DNA from 3 places in the Arthrobacter sp. 10L430 genome. Region 3 is predicted to be linked to each of the others. Evidence: predicted binding sites of a transcription regulator. Region 3 holds the regulator's gene; each other region holds the start of a gene.
The links. Region 3 encodes HrcA, which represses chaperone genes, less so after heat shock. Its sites were predicted from a motif close to TTNGCACTCGNNNNNNNCGAGTGCNAA; they were not measured.

Region 1 (5,170 bases), on a different contig from region 3:
CGTTCCGCCTTTGCGGCCTCCACGTAAGTGGGCTTCGGGACCTCGACGGGCTCCCAGCTGGTGGCTTCAGCGGCCGCCGGCTCGGCAGCTTCCTGCGCCTTGGCGGCCTGGCCGCTGTTGTCGCCGGCGGCGAGGGCTACCGCCAGGGCGGCCTCGCGGAGTTCGACGGCGGTCAAGGGCTTGGGCTGGGGGGCTGCGGCTTCAGCGTCGAACAGTTTGCTTTCGCGAAGAACGGCCTCGCCGGCGGCTGCCGGGACGTCAACGCGCGCGGCGCGGTCCACGCGTTCGGCAGGCGCACCCATGGCTGCAGTAAACGCGGCGTTCACCTTCTTGCGGCGATCCCGCACAGCGAGCCTGCGGAGAAGAACGACGGCGGCGATGCCCGCCAGGAACGACACTGCTGGAAGCCAGCCGTTTCCGAGCCCAAAGATCCGCAGCACTCCCGACACGACGGCCGTAGCGAAGAACAGGAGCCCGGCCAGGGCGATGGCGGTCCGCCCATACCGGATCCGGAAGGCGCCTCCGTCCTTGACGGCAGGCTCGCGGCCGGGTTTGCCCGGCGCAACGCCTGCTGCGGATTCGCTGCTCTTCCTGGTGTCCATGGGGTTCTCCTGCTGGGCGGCCATATGAAGGACCGTTCCGGCTTGCGGGTTTGCAGTTTCGTGGTCGACGGGCTCCAGCGTCAGATCGCCGGCAGCCTGGAACTGATGCCGGCCATTTCGGAGCACGTAAGGGGCAACCCACACAATCCAGAGCGCAACAGCGACCACAAGGATGACTGAGCTGCTAAGAGGGAAGTCCACACACAAAACCGTATGAGGAATAGGTGACCTCTTGTGGCATTCGTCTCGGTGTGTCGCTCCCGGGCTCTCAAATCATTGGACTTATGACGAAAAAGTCGCGGCATGTCCCTGTCAGGCGGGCCTCGTGCGCAGCCATCTGCTGAGAAGGCCCTCCGGAACTTCCTCCGAAGTCAAGGCAAACGTGCGGTGGTCCGCCCAGTCGCCGTTGATGTGCAGGAACCGCGGCCTGTAGCCTTCATCGCGGAAGCCGAGCTTTTCCACGACACGCAGGCTCGGCCCGTTTTCGGGGCGGATGTTGATTTCCATGCGGTGCAGCCCCAGAGCGCGGAAGCAATGGTCCGTGGCCATGGCCACCGCGGTCGGAGCGATTCCCTGCCCCGCCCGCGACTCATCCACCCAGTAGCCGAGCGTGGCCATCATGGCAGAGCCCCACACGATGGAGGAGACCGTCAGTTGCCCAACGATGACGGGGTCGCGGAAGCCGGGAGTCCATGCCGCGATCACGAATGGCAGTGCCGTCCCCTGGGCGGCCTGGGCATTCAGGGACCGCACCATCTGCCGGTAATCAGGGAGAGCACCGCCCGGCGCGGGGTTGGAAGCCTCCCAGGGTGCCAGCCACTCACTGTTGCGTGAACGGACCTCTGTCCATTCCCTGCGGTCCCGGTATCTGATAGGGCGCAGGACAAGGTCCCCGCACTCCAGGGTGACCGGCCAGATGTGGCTGACCCTCATGGGGAGTTACTTGGTCAGGCTGGCGGCGAACTCGGGCAGCCACTCGCGCAGGCCGGGGCCCAGGTCGTCGCTGTCGATGGCCAGCTGGACGCAGGCCTTGAGGTAGCTGAGCTTGTCCCCTGTGTCGTACCGGCGGCCGCGGAACACCACGCCGTACACGCCGTAGCCCTCGCCGGTCCCCGCGGCAAGTTCCTGAAGTGCATCAGTGAGCTGGATTTCCCCGCCCCTGCCCGGCTCCGTCTTTTCGAGGACGTCGAAGACGGCAGGGTGGAGCACGTAGCGGCCAATCACGGCCAGGTTTGACGGCGCTTCATCGACGTCGGGCTTCTCCACAAGCTTGCGGATCCGCACGTAACCGTTCATGTCGGTTTCGTCGATGTCGGCACAGCCGTAGGCACTGATCTGGGAAGGTTCCACCTCGATCAGGGCGACGACGGAGCCGCCGGTCTTGGCCTGAACCTCGATCATGGTGCTGAGCAGCTCGTCCCGTGCATCGATGAGGTCATCGCCAAGAAGTACCGCGAACGGCTCGTAGCCGACGTGCTGCTTTGCACGCAGTACGGCGTGGCCAAGGCCCATGGGGTCGCCCTGGCGGACGTAGTGGATGTCGCCGAGGTTGCTGGCCGCCTGGATGGATTCGAGCTTGGTGGTGTCGCCCTTGGCTTCCAGCATTGACTCCAGCGAGGGAACCCTGTCGAAGTGGTCTTCCAGGGCGCGCTTGTTCCGGCCCGTGATCATGAGGATGTCATTGAGGCCCACCTTGACGGCCTCTTCGACGACGTACTGGATGGCGGGCTTGTCCACCACCGGCAGCATCTCCTTGGGCATGGCCTTGGTGGCAGGCAGGAACCTGGTGCCGAGTCCCGCAGCGGGGATGACGGCCTTGCGGACTGAAGGCTTAGTGGAAGTCACTGGACTAATGTATCGGAGGGAACATTCATACGGTTAATGCTTCCGGCAGTGGCCCGGCCGGGATTCCGCGCGACAAGGAATGAGGCACCATGTCACCAGAGACCCCGCCATCAAAGGATGAGATCCGCTCCCGGCACCGGAAGATCCGGGTGGGAATGCAGCCCGACGTCCTGTCGGCCGCGGGAGCCGGAATCGCCGTTCATGGGCTGTCCTGGGCGGACAGCATCGCAGCCGGCAGACCGGCGACATTCACTGCCTACCTGGGCGTGGCCTTCGAGCCGCCTACGCTCCCGCTCATAACGGCGCTCTTCCAGGCTGGCCACAAGGTGCTGCTGCCAGTCTGCGAACCTGACCGTGCTCTCAGCTGGGTCCTGTGGAATCCTGCCACCGAATTTGTCCGCAGCAGGTACGCCCCCATCGAGGAACCGGCAGGGGAACGGCACGGTCTGGAGGCGATCGGGGATGTGGCAGGGATGTTCCTGCCTGCCACGGCCGTGGACGGAAGCGGCAACAGGATCGGTCAGGGCGGCGGATACTACGACAAGTTCCTGGCAGCCATGGACGCAACCGGCGTGCACGCACCCAGGGCCGCGGTCATCTACGATTCCGAGCTCCTGCCCGCCTCGAGCATTCCTGTTGAAAGCTTTGACCGCCCCGTCGACGCGGTGCTCACACCCTCCGGTGTGGTCCAACTGACATGATGGTTACCGCAGCAAGGTGATAGAATTGGCACTCAGGCCCTGCGACTGCTAATGGAGCCATTTCCGGCACGGAATTCCGTCCAGTATCTTCCCGGAGATGGCGACTTGGCAGCACTGGACCTGTCGTTTGTCCAAGAGGAGGATCTACAGTGCCCACGTATGCCTATGCCTGCAAGGATTGCAGCCATGCCTTTGACATCGTGCAGTCATTCACCGACAGCACTCTGACGTCCTGCCCCGAATGCCAGGGGACCCTGCGCAAGAAGTTCAACAGCGTCGGCGTCGTCTTCAAGGGCTCCGGTTTTTACCGGACGGACTCGCGCGACGCCAAGGGCAGCACGGTCTCACCGTCGCCCGCCACGTCATCGCCGGCGGCCGCCGCTCCCTCGAGCGCGCCTGCCGCTGCCGCCAGCTGAGCCGACCGCGTACTTCGTAGCGCGCAGTTTTCTGCAGAACGCAGTCTTGTGCAAGACGCAGTTTTGAGTAAAGCGCAGTTTCCCGCGTAGGGGCTTGCCTGCCTGTGGACGTTTTCCACCACATTTACGTTTTCCACATAGAGCGGCAGTCACCTGTTGCTGACGAGCGGCGGCTCCGTAGCGTGGCAGCATGCCAGCCATCGGATTGTTTCCCCTCAGGGCCTCCCGTCCCGCCGCCCGCACCAACCGGCGCAATGCCGTGCCCCGGACCGGGCGGTCCCGGACCGGCCGCCTGGCAGGCTGGCTGAACCGCAACCGCCGCCTGGCTGTGGCGCTACTGCTCTGTGGGGCGGCCGGAATCGCCGTCCACCAGCTCACCCCGGCCCCCGCACACACAGTCTCGGCTCTCGCCGCCGCACGGGACCTGCCGGCCGGGGCTACGCTTGGCAGCACAGACGTGGCCACCATCAACGTTCTGCCCTCCATGCTCTCCGCTGGAACATTTACGGAAGCAACGGGACTGAATGGCAAGCAACTGGCCGCACCGCTCCGGAAGGGGCAACTCTTCACAGACGCCCAGCTAGTGGGGCCCGGCCTGCTTACCGGCGCTCCAGCCGGCTCAGCCGCCGTGCCGCTGCGGATGGCGGACCCCTCGTCAATCCGGCTCGTCTCCCCCGGCCAGCTCGTCAACGTCGTACTCACCAGCGGCAGTGGTTATGAGCAGAAGGCGGCTTCCAAAGTTCTCGCCACGGCGGTGCCCGTACTGTGGACCTCGGCCGAGGAGGGCCAGGACGGCCAGTGGCTCAGCTCCGGGGACTCCGACGGTTTGATGGTGGTGGCCGCCACCCCGGCAGAGGCAAGCGCCCTGGCGGGGGCGTCAACGCAGGGAAAACTCTTTTTCGTACTCGTGGGCCCAGGCCCGTGACACCGCATGAACTCAGCTACGGCTAGCCCCAGTGCGGCGGCTTCTGCTCCTTGAGCCAGGCATCATGGTCGTTGTCGGATTCAGAGTCGCCCCAGGCCCTGGGATCGTCCTCAGACGCTTTGTTGGGCACCGCGCTGCCCGGTTCCAGCGGACCCGATGGCTTCGCCGGAGTGGGAGCCGCAGTGGGAGTGGGAGGCGTTGAACCCGGGCTGGATTCACTATTCACTGCATCACGATTCACTGCGCTCTCTCCTGCCTGTCCTCGGTATCACCGTCGTAATCGTTCTCGGCGCCGGTTTCTACCTCGTCCTGATCCGGGGTGTCCACGTCGTCCCTATCGTCGTCGTCCCGGTCCTCATCTTCGACGTAGTCCTGGTCCGGGTCTTGCCGGTACGGCTCCTGATCCGCCGACGGCTCATAGGATCCCCCCAGGCTTGTGACGTCGTCATCGAGGAAGCCCGGCCCCGCCGCGGACCTGACGGGACGAGCCGGCTTCTCGAGTCCGAGGTAGCCGCCGATCCGGTCAGCGCACGCCGATGGATCCGTGAACACCTCAATCGTCCACAGCGGCATATACCGCCAGCCGAGGCGCTCCAGAAGCTGCGGGCGCAGCCTGCTGCGTTCACGGACCGTCATCTGCCGGTACTGCTCGGTGCCGTCAGACTCGATGGCTACCGGGCG
Region 2 (5,170 bases), on a different contig from region 3:
TTCAAGGACGTCACCATCATCGCCCGGAACGAGACCGCCGGCCGGGCGGTCGCCGGTCTCTACGGATTCCAGTGGAGCGCCGAGCTCGGCGGCGCCACGGCGGACCTGGTCATCAACGTCACGCCGGTCGGCATGGCCGGTGGCCCTGAGGCCGGCTCGCTGTCCTTCCCCGCCGAAGCCGTCGAGGCCGCCAAGGTGGTGTTCGATGTCGTGGCCCTGCCGGCAGAGACGCCTCTTATCAAGGCGGCGCGGGCGGCCGGCAAACAGGTCATCACCGGCGCGGAAGTGGCCACCATCCAGGCGCTGGAACAGTTCGTGCTGTATACCGGCATCCGCCCCACCGACGAGCAGGTGCGGGACGCCGAAGCGTTCGTGCGCGCGCAGTAGCGAACGCTTTGGTAGGGCCCTGGAAGGGCTTAGCCCGGCTGGACCGGCTCCACGGAGACGGTCACTCTCTCGTCACCGATCCTGGTGAGGACCAGGGTGGCCGTCTTTTTTCCTGCTTTTTTCCCGCTGCCCTTCCCCGCCGGGAGGAGCTGCTTCCGGAGCTCCTCCGGAGTGACCGACGTGCCGCGCTTCTTGATGTCCAGCACGCCGATGCCGTTCTGCTTCACCCAGGCTTTGAGTCCCCTCACGCTGTACGGCATGACCTCCAGGACTTTGTAAGCGCGGGCGAAGGGGGTGTCCACGAGAGCCGGGGCACAGATGTAGGCAATATGTTCATCCACGAGGTGTCCGCCCAGCTGCAGGGCCAGGTCCGCCACGAGGCCGGCGCGGATCACGGCGCCGTCAGGTTCGTAGAGGTAGCCCTCCACGGGCCCCACAGGAGCCGCCGGGCCGCCGCCGAAATCCTCCGCGCTGGTGAGTTCCGCCGCCCCCTGCGGTCCGAGCAGCAGCGCCGCCCGCCGCACCCCGGCCCGGGCCACCGCATTGAACCATAGCGAGACCTCGGTGACGTCGCCGCCCACCGAGACCCACTGCGCCTCGCAGCCGGCCGGCACGGAGTCGTGCGGCATGCCGGGGCCCATCTTGACACCCACTGCGAGCCCTGATGCGGCGAGCGACTCGACGAAGGACAGCGGAGGCGAAAAGGCCTCCGGGTCCCAGATCCTCTTAGTCCCGGATGTGGATGTAGTGCGCCGCGCCGGATCCAGCCAGACGCCGTCCGCGTCACCGAGGGAAACCGACGTCGCGTCCGAATGCACCACCGTGGCGTGCGGAAACGGGATGAGGTTGATGGTGGCGCACGCGGCGGTGGTCTCATCGACCTCCACGGCTGTCACGGCGATGTCCAGCGACGCCAGCGCCATGGAATCCGCGCCCAGGCCGCAGCCGAGATCGGCAACGTGCCGCACGCCCGCCTGGGCGAAGCGCTGGGCATGCCTGGCGGCCACGTTGAGCCGGGTGGCCTGCTCGAGGCCCGCCTGCGTGAACAGCATCTGGCGGGCGAACTCGCCAAACTTTCCTTCCGCCCTGGTCCGCAGCCGGGACTGGGTGAGTACTGCGGACACGAGGTCGGGGGAGTGCCCGGCCTTGCGGAGGCTTGAGTTGAGCGCAAAGGACTGGTCCTCGCGGTACGGACCCAGCGAGGCCAGCAGCTGCCATCCTTCTTCGGTGAGGAGCTGTGCGATCTGGTCCTGCGGTGCGTCAGACATGCAATCAAGCCTAGTGGAGTGCCCGCCGGCCGCTTGCCGATAGGGTGGTCTGAATGGAACCAAGCGCAACGCCCAGCCCCGATCAGCCTGACCGCAGCCGCACCGGCCCGGCCCGGTTTTCGCACCTGGCCCGGTACGCGCGCACCGCGCTGATCGCCGGCGCCGCTGTCGCCGTCGTCTGCCTCGTGCTCCTGGTGATCATCTTCCTGCTGGACTCCTTCAACGCCACCGTCTATTCGGTGGGCGGCAAGGACATCAACGACGCGACCGACGAGGCGCGCCAGATCCGGGAGCTGTACTCGGGGGCCCGCATCGGCGGCGTTGTCATCCTCATCGTCTCGGCGCTCACGGCCGCCGCCTCCGCCGTCATTCTCGTCCGCCAGCGCAAGAACGCGCCGGACGGCGACGACGACGGCGGCGAAGACGTGGGGTTCGACGCCCTCACCGACCGCTGACGGCAGCGCACCGGCTGTTCACCGCGGACGAAATTCTGGCACTCACCTTGACCGAGTGCTAACCACTTACATAGAGTCGTCATTAGCACTCTCCCTAGGAGGGTGCTAACACATGAAGAACTGCCAGCCTGGCTGCTGCCGGCACCGCGACGACGGTCTGCCGCCAAGGCGCAACAGTTTTACTGTCCATGAATTTGCTGACGAAAAGGAGAGGTCCGAGTGTCGGTCTCTATTAAGCCTCTTGAGGATCGTATTGTTGTCCGCCCGCTCGAAGCCGAGCAGACCACGGCTTCCGGCCTGGTCATCCCGGACTCCGCACAGGAAAAGCCGCAGGAAGGCGAAGTTGTTGCAGTTGGCCCCGGCCGCTTTGACGACAACGGCAACCGCGTTCCGGTCGACGTAGCCATCGGCGACGTCGTTATCTACTCCAAGTACGGCGGAACTGAAGTCAAGACCGGCGGCGAAGAGTACCTCGTGCTGTCTGCCCGCGACGTTCTGGCGATCGTCGTAAAGTAACTCTTTGGATCCCCGTGCCGCTGATCTGGTCTGACCGATCGGCAGCACGGGGTTTCTGTCTTGAAAGGACAAAACCATGGCAAAGCAGCTTGCGTTTAACGACGCTGCCCGCCGGTCGCTTGAAGCCGGCATCGACAAGCTCGCCAACACAGTCAAGGTGACGCTTGGTCCCCGCGGCCGCAACGTCGTGCTGGACAAGAAGTGGGGCGCCCCCACGATCACCAATGACGGCGTGACCATCGCCCGGGAAATCGAGCTGGATGACCCGTACGAAAACCTTGGCGCGCAGCTGGCCAAGGAAGTAGCCACCAAGACCAACGACGTCGCCGGCGACGGAACCACCACCGCCACCGTGCTGGCACAGGCCCTGGTCAAGGAAGGCCTGCGCAACGTTGCTGCCGGCGCCGCGCCGGGCCAGATCAAGCGCGGCATTGAGGTCGCGGTTGAAGCCGTTGCCGCACGCCTCCTCGAGAACGCCCGTCCTGTTGAAGGCACCCAGGTTGCCAGCGTGGCAGCCATCTCCGCCCAGAGCGACGAGATCGGCGAGCTCCTGGCCGAGGCATTCGGCAAGGTCGGCAAGGATGGTGTGATCACCATCGAGGAGTCCTCCACCACGCAGACCGAGCTGGTACTCACCGAGGGCATGCAGTTCGACAAGGGCTACCTGTCCCCGTACTTCGTCACCGACGCTGAACGCCAGGAAGCCGTCCTCGAGGACGCCCTCATCCTCATCAACCAGGGCAAGATCTCCGCCGTGCAGGAATTCCTGCCGCTGCTGGAAAAGGCGCTGGAGAGCTCCAAGCCGCTGTTCATCATTGCTGAGGACATCGACGGTGAGGCCCTCTCCACGCTGATCGTCAACCGCATCCGCGGCACCCTGAACGTCGTTGCCGTCAAGGCACCGGGCTTCGGTGACCGACGCAAGGCCATGCTGCAAGACATCGCCACGCTCACCGGTGCGCAGGTTGTCTCCCAGGAACTGGGCCTGAGCCTGGATTCCGTCGGCCTCGAGGTGCTGGGTACCGCCCGGCGCATCACGGTCACCAAGGACAACACCACCATCGTTGACGGTGCCGGCTCCGCCGAGGACGTTGCAGCACGCGTTGCCCAGCTGCGCGCCGAGCTGACCCGCACCGACTCCGACTGGGACCGGGAAAAGCTCCAGGAACGCCTGGCCAAGCTTTCCGGCGGCATCGGCGTGATCAAGGTCGGCGCAGCCACCGAGGTCGAGCTGAAGGAGAAGAAGCACCGCATCGAGGACGCAGTGTCCTCCACCCGCGCTGCCCTCGAAGAAGGCATCGTGGCGGGCGGCGGTTCCGCTCTCATCCACGCACTGAAGGCACTCGATGAGGACCCGTCTGTTACGGCCCTCCAGGGCGACGCAGCTGCAGCTGTGGGCATCGTCCGCCGCGCACTGGTCCAGCCGCTGCGCTGGATTGCCCAGAACGCCGGTTTCGACGGTTACGTCGTCACGGCCAAGGTTGCCGAGCTCGAGAACAACAACGGCTTCAACGCCAAGTCCGGCGAGTACGAGGACCTGATCGCGGCGGGCGTCATCGACCCCGTCAAGGTCACCCGTGCAGCCCTGCGCAACGCGGCTTCCATTGCCGCGCTGGTTCTCACCACCGAGACCCTCGTGGTGGAGAAGCCGGCCGACGAAGACCAGCACGCAGGCCACAGCCACTAGGCTGCAGCCCCGCGAACAGCGGTCCCGCTCACCGCGGTAGTGCCAAGAAAGGGCCGGTCCAGCAGCAGCTGGGCCGGCCCTTGTCGATGGCGAACATTGCACCATCGACAGCCCCTTTCGCCGACCTGGGGACGCGCTCGGACGGAAGCTTCACAGTCACGGTTCAGGAGAACCCAGCCCTAGTGCAGTCTTGCCCGGAGTTGTAGGCTCTGATCAATCGCGCCGGCCGGGGCGAATTGAGGAATCGATCACCACATCGGGACGCCGGCTGAGCCGGCCGATTTCCTACTGATTCTGCCTCCGACGGCGCGTCAATCGTCGCCGGGCTCAAGGATGCTCAGGGGCAGCCCCCGAACTGGCCAAACTCGTGAACGCTGCCCTCGACAAAGGCTGACGATCGGAACGTGCCTAGCGTTGCGACCGCAGGGCCTGGCGCCGCAGCCGTGCCGCCGTGCCGTCGGGCAGCCGCTTCGTGGCCAGGCGGTAGAAATAAAGGACGGCGACTGCGGCTGCCACGATGCCGCCCAGGTTTACCAGGAGCTGCAGGGCAGAGCCCGCCGCCTTGGGGAATTCACCGAGGACGAGGGCGACGGCAACATACCCTGCGGCCGGGACCGTTGTGACTGAAATGAAGACGCCGACTAAGGCGGCTGAACGCCGGCTGATCACCGACAGCATTCCGGCCGCGCCCGCAAGTACTGCCACGATCAGGGAGAACGGCCCCGGATGATAGATGAACTCGGCGGCCGAAGCGTTGTCCAGAGCATCCCGGGAAAACAGCCCGAAAGGCAGGGCCAGCCACGTGACCAGAGCCGTGGTGAGCATGGCCGCCGGGAACCCGACGGCCAGGGCAAGGG
Region 3 (5,170 bases):
TGCGTCGCCGACCCTGATCCCGCGGTCACATCATCGAACGTTCCCTCCCAGTCGCTGAAGGCGGCGGGCACGGACGGCGTTCCCACCACCAGCGCCCCGTTGGAAACGATGCAGTCCTCCAACAAGGCGCCGGTCTACTGGATTGGGCGGAGCAACACCAACGTCTTCCTGTACCGGGAGTTCCGGGATGTGCCGGACGAGGAAAACCCCATCACGAGGGCACTCCGGGCCATGATGTCCGAAACTCCGCTTGATCCGGACTTCTTTACGCCCTGGCAAAACCCCAAGAGCCTGGCCACGTCCATCTCCGGCACGAACGTGATCACCGTGGACGTTTCCGCCGACGCGTTCAACAGCAATCTCGACGCCGACATGGCGCAGCGGGCCATCCAGCAACTCGTGTACACCGCGACGGCTGCCGGGGCGAGCTCCGGCCTGATCGACGCCGGCCAGCAGATTGAAGTGGTGATCCTTGTGGATGGCCACACCGATTACCTGGCGTTCAGGCACGTCAAGCTTGGCGCCCCCATGGCACGCAGTGCCGGGATGGTGGCCCCGGTGTGGATAATTGACCCCCAGGAGGGGGTGGATGTCGCCGACGGCCGCGTCAACGTCAACGGCCGCAGCACGGTTCCCGGTGGCAAGCTGCGCTGGCAGATCCTGAAGGTGCAGGAGAACGGCGACAAGGAGAAGTACCTGAACGGCGAGGCCACCGCGGCCGCGGCGGCGGATGCTTCAGGAGTCTTCGGCCTGACGGTCAACCTGGCCCCGGGAAACTACGAGATCCGCGTCTCGCAGATCGATCGCAGGCAGGCAGACGACGAACTCAACGTGGACACCCGGGGCTTCGCGGTCCGCTGACAGCTGCTGCCGGACAGCGCCTGCTGCTGGATCGCGTGTACTACCTGACCGCCGCTACCAGCGGCCCAAAACATCACTTGCGATGACGACGCCGGCTGGCCCGGCCGTGGACGACCGCAGCACGTGCGGTCCCAGGAGAGCGGTCACGGCGCCGGCGCTGCACAGTTTGGTGACCTCGCGCGGGCTGATGCCCCCTTCGGGCCCTACGATCAGGAGTATCTCCTGAGGGCCATCCGCCGGCAGGCCGGCCGCACGCCAGGCCTCCAGCACCCCGCGCAGTGGCTTCACCGCATCTTCGTGGAGGATCACAGCAAGGGCGGCGTCGGCCACATGCGCCGCCAGTCCCTGGGTGTCGACGGCGGCACGCACCTCCGGGATCCAGGCCCGCCGTGCCTGCTTGGCGGCGGCGGACACGGCGGACTGCCACTTGGCGTGGGCCTTGGCCGCCCGCTCGGCCTTCCACCTCACGATCGAACGTTCCGACTGCCACGGGACGACTGCGTCGATGCCAAGCTCCGTGGACGTCTCGATCGCCAGTTCGTCACGGTCGCCCTTGGCAAGGGCCTGGACCAGCACCAGGCGAACGCCGGGCCGGTCTTCAATCGTGACGGAAGAACACTCCACGGTCAGTTCTCCCGGCGCTACCCGCTCCACTGTCCCGGTGAGGCGCCGGCCGGCACCGTCGGCGATGTCGACCGCCTCCCCGACGGCCAGCCGTTTGACTGTCACGGCGTGCCGCGCTTCCGCTCCGTCCAGCACGAACAGCGAGCCGGGATGGGCGCCGTCGAGCGTTCCGGCGGCGGTGAAAAATACGGGGTTGCTCACCGCTACAGGTTACCGAGGCGGTCCCGCAGCTTCGCGAAGACGCCGCCGCTGGCGGCGAGCTTGCCCTCGGAGAACTGCTCGCCGCGGAGCTTGGCCAGCTGACGCATCAGGTCTTCCTGGGCCGGATCGAGCTTGGATGGCGTCTCGACCTGCAGGTGCACCTTGAGGTCGCCGCGGCCGTAGCCCCGGAGGTGCGTGACCCCGAGGCCGCGGAGGGTGATGATCTCGCCGGACTGGGTACCCGCCTTGACGTCGATTTCCTGCTTTCCGTCGAAGGTGTCCAGGCTCATCTCTGTGCCCAGGGCCGCAGCCGTCATGGGGATGTTGAGCGTGGCGTGGAGGTCGTCGCCGTCGCGGACGTAGGTGGGGTCGTTGTTGACCCGGATTTCCACGTAGAGGTCGCCGGAAGGACCGCCGGCCGGGCCGGCTTCGCCCTGCCCGGAAAGCTGGATGCGCGTGCCGGTGGCGACGCCCGCAGGAACCTTGATGGTCAGCGACCGGCGGCTGCGGATGCGGCCCTGGCCGTTGCACTCGTTGCAAGGGTCCTTGATGACAGTGCCAAAGCCTTCGCAGGAACCACAGGGGGCCGTCGTCATGACCTGGCCGAGGATAGAGCGCACTGCCCGCTGAACCTGGCCGCTGCCGCCGCAAATGTCGCAGCGTTCAGGGTGTGTGCCTTCGCGGCAGCAGGAACCCTCGCAGGTGGGGCAGGTGACGGCAGTGTCGACTTCCAGCTTCTTATTGGCGCCGAAGACTGCGTCACGCAGGTCGATCCGAACGCTGATGAGGGCGTCCTGTCCCCTGCGCACCCGCGAAGCCGGGCCCGAGGTTCCGCCGGCTCCGAAGAAGGTGTCGAATATATCCTGGAACGCGAAGCCCTGGCCGGCGTAACTGCCGCCGCCGAAGCCGTTGTCCGTGCCGTTCTCGTTGCCCGTGGTGTCATAGACCCTGCGCTTCTGCGGGTCGGACAGCACTTCGTAGGCGTGGGTGACGGCCTTGAACCGTTCCGAGGCGTCCTCCCCCGGGTTGACGTCCGGGTGCAGGGTGCGGGCCAGCTTGCGGTAGGCCTTTTTGATCTCTTCTCCGGTGGCTTCCGGGGAGACTCCAAGAACGTCGTAGTGGCTGCTCAAAGTTCGTATCTCTTCCTGGTTGTATTGCCTGGGGTGCGGGGTTCACTGGGCCGTGGGGTCACGGTCCGAGAATCCTCGAAAGGTAGCGGGCCACCGCACGGACGGCGGCCATGGTGGTGGGATAGTCCATCCGGGTGGGCCCAAGGATGCCGATCTTCGCGGTGGCGTCCGGTCCGTAGCCGGTGGCAACCACCGACGCCTCCGCGAGTCCGTCGTAAGGGTTCTCCCTGCCGATGCTCACGGCCACTCCGCGGGGGTCCTGCGCCATGTCGCTGAGGAGGCGAAGCATGACCACCTGCTCCTCGAGGGCCTCGAGAACGGGTCCGATGCTGAGCGGGAAGTCCACGTTGGACCTGGCCAGGTTCGCGGTGCCGGCCATGACCATCCGGTCTTCCCTGCTGCTGTGCGCGAGCCCTTCCAGGGCCTTGCTCAGGGCGACGGCGGCCGGACGCTCCGCCGGAGCGCAGCCCGCCACGACAGCGGCGAGGTGGTGCGGCAGCATTGTCAGTGCCGTGCCGGCGACGCCCGTGAGGAACCGGGTCCGGAGCGCGGTCAGCGTGTCGTCGCCGAGTTCCTGGCCGACGTCGATGACCCGCTGTTCGACCTTCCCGGAGTCGGCGATCAGCACGATGAGGACTTTCCGGGGGGCGAGCTGCACAAATTCAATGTGCCGCACCACGGCGCGGCTCAGGTGCGGGTACTGCACGACGGCGACCTGGTTGGTCAGTTGTGCGAGGAGCCTTACCGTCCGGTCCAGGACGTCGTCGAGGTCGTCGGCCCCCTCCAGCAGTGACTGGATGGCCCGGCGCTCGGCCTGAGACAGAGGTTTGACGGCCGAAATCTGGTCCACGAAGAGCCGGTAGCCCTTGTCGGTGGGAATCCTGCCGGCGCTGGTGTGCGGAGCGGTGATGAGCCCCTCGTCTTCGAGCGCCGCCATGTCATTGCGGATGGTGGCGCTTGAGACCCCAAGATGGTGGCGCTCGACGAGGGCTTTGGATCCCACGGGCTCCCGGGAATGGACATAGTCCTCGACAATGGCGCGCAGCACCTCGAGCTTGCGTGGCTCGCTCATAGTCCACCTCCGATCGACCGTTACTGGGCAGGGGCAGGGGGCGCCCGACAAACCCATCGTTAGCACTCGACATGCCTAAGTGCTAACAAGTCTAATATGAGACCGCCCGTTGTTAGCATTGGTACCGCTCCGGGCGAAATTCCGGGCAGATTCCGCCGGAGGCCGGTTCCAGGCCCGTGGTGGCAACTTCCTAGTGCAAAGCGGTGTGAACTATGCAGTACCAGACCTGGGGCCCGCAGGACATTGCAGCGCCCGCCAAGAACGATTTGCCGGAGGTTCCGGTCGAGCGCGGAATGGTGCTGGAAGACGTCCAGTCCGGCTGGGTCGGGGCGGTGACGCGAGTGGAGAAGTCCGGCGGCATGCACGTCGTGGCGCTCGAGGACCGCCGCGGCAAATCACGGTCCTTCAGGCTGGGGTTCGGGTTCCTGCTGGAGGGCAGGCCCATCCGGCTAATGCCGCCGGCACCGGCGGCCAAACGCGCAGGTTCCGCCACGGCCACCCGCACGGCTTCGGGTTCGGTCCGGGTGGAGGGCCAGCGTGCCCAGGTTGCCAAGGCCAGCCGCATCTGGGTGGAAGGCAAGCACGACGCCGAACTGGTGGAAAAAGTCTGGGGCGACGACCTCCGGGTGGAGGGAATCGTCGTCGAGCCCCTGCACGGCATCGACGACCTGGCCGGTGCGGTTGCGGCGTTCCGCCCAGGTCCCGGGCGGAGGCTGGGGGTCCTTGTGGACCACCTCGTCCCGGATTCCAAGGAGTCCAGGATCGCAGAAGCCGTCATGGCCTCGCCCGGTGCGGCCGGGAACGTGCTCATTGTGGGCCACCCGTACGTGGATGTCTGGCAGGCCATCAGGCCGTCCGTTCTGGGCATCGCGCAGTGGCCGGTGGTCCCCAGGGGCACCGACTGGAAGACCGGGATCCTCGCGGCCTTTGGCTGGCCGCACTCCACGAAGGAAGACATCGGCCTGGGCTGGCAAAAGCTCCTCGGTGCGGTTCGGACCTACGCCGATCTGGAACCGGCCCTGCTGGGCCGGGTGGAAGAGGTCATCGACTTCCTTACGGTGCCCTAGGGACCTGCCGGGACCGCCGATTTCGACGCCCGGCCCCATCCAAAGACCGTTTATTGCCCGGCCGCGATCTCTTCGACAGCCTGGGCTAGAGCCTTCATGGACTCAGGACCACCATGCCCCTCGCCCTCGACGATGACGAGATGGCTCCCTTTCCAGCGCTGGTGAAGCTTCCAGGCGGTGATGACAGGGCCGCTGATGTCCCGGCGACCATGAAT

Region 1: a site for HrcA is predicted at 3,174-3,200, ahead of AC1DDG_RS00175 (FmdB family zinc ribbon protein). Genes of this name have one in related genera too.
Region 2: a site for HrcA is predicted at 2,146-2,172, ahead of groES (co-chaperone GroES). Genes of this name have one in related genera too.

The regions. Positions count from the first base shown of each region.
Region 1 is NZ_JBFTJD010000001.1:40,298-45,467, reverse strand. Features, by position in the region: gene AC1DDG_RS00195 (hypothetical protein) at 1-803, opposite strand, end outside; gene AC1DDG_RS00190 (GNAT family N-acetyltransferase) at 915-1,535, opposite strand; gene galU (UTP--glucose-1-phosphate uridylyltransferase GalU) at 1,542-2,447, opposite strand; gene AC1DDG_RS00180 (5-formyltetrahydrofolate cyclo-ligase) at 2,537-3,148, shown strand; gene AC1DDG_RS00175 (FmdB family zinc ribbon protein) at 3,298-3,564, shown strand; gene cpaB (Flp pilus assembly protein CpaB) at 3,755-4,489, shown strand; gene AC1DDG_RS00165 (hypothetical protein) at 4,512-4,715, opposite strand; gene AC1DDG_RS00160 (AAA family ATPase) at 4,727-5,170, opposite strand, start outside.
Region 2 is NZ_JBFTJD010000001.1:18,397-23,566, forward strand. Features, by position in the region: gene AC1DDG_RS00085 (shikimate 5-dehydrogenase) at 1-387, shown strand, start outside; gene AC1DDG_RS00090 (THUMP-like domain-containing protein) at 417-1,655, opposite strand; gene AC1DDG_RS00095 (hypothetical protein) at 1,709-2,110, shown strand; gene groES (co-chaperone GroES) at 2,330-2,626, shown strand; gene groL (chaperonin GroEL) at 2,703-4,313, shown strand; gene AC1DDG_RS00110 (DUF389 domain-containing protein) at 4,722-5,170, opposite strand, start outside.
Region 3 is NZ_JBFTJD010000005.1:118,498-123,667, forward strand. Features, by position in the region: gene AC1DDG_RS07035 (GerMN domain-containing protein) at 1-861, shown strand, start outside; gene AC1DDG_RS07040 (16S rRNA (uracil(1498)-N(3))-methyltransferase) at 916-1,686, opposite strand; gene dnaJ (molecular chaperone DnaJ) at 1,689-2,816, opposite strand; gene hrcA (heat-inducible transcriptional repressor HrcA) at 2,875-3,888, opposite strand; gene AC1DDG_RS07055 (DUF3097 domain-containing protein) at 4,101-4,955, shown strand; gene AC1DDG_RS07060 (alpha/beta fold hydrolase) at 5,006-5,170, opposite strand, start outside.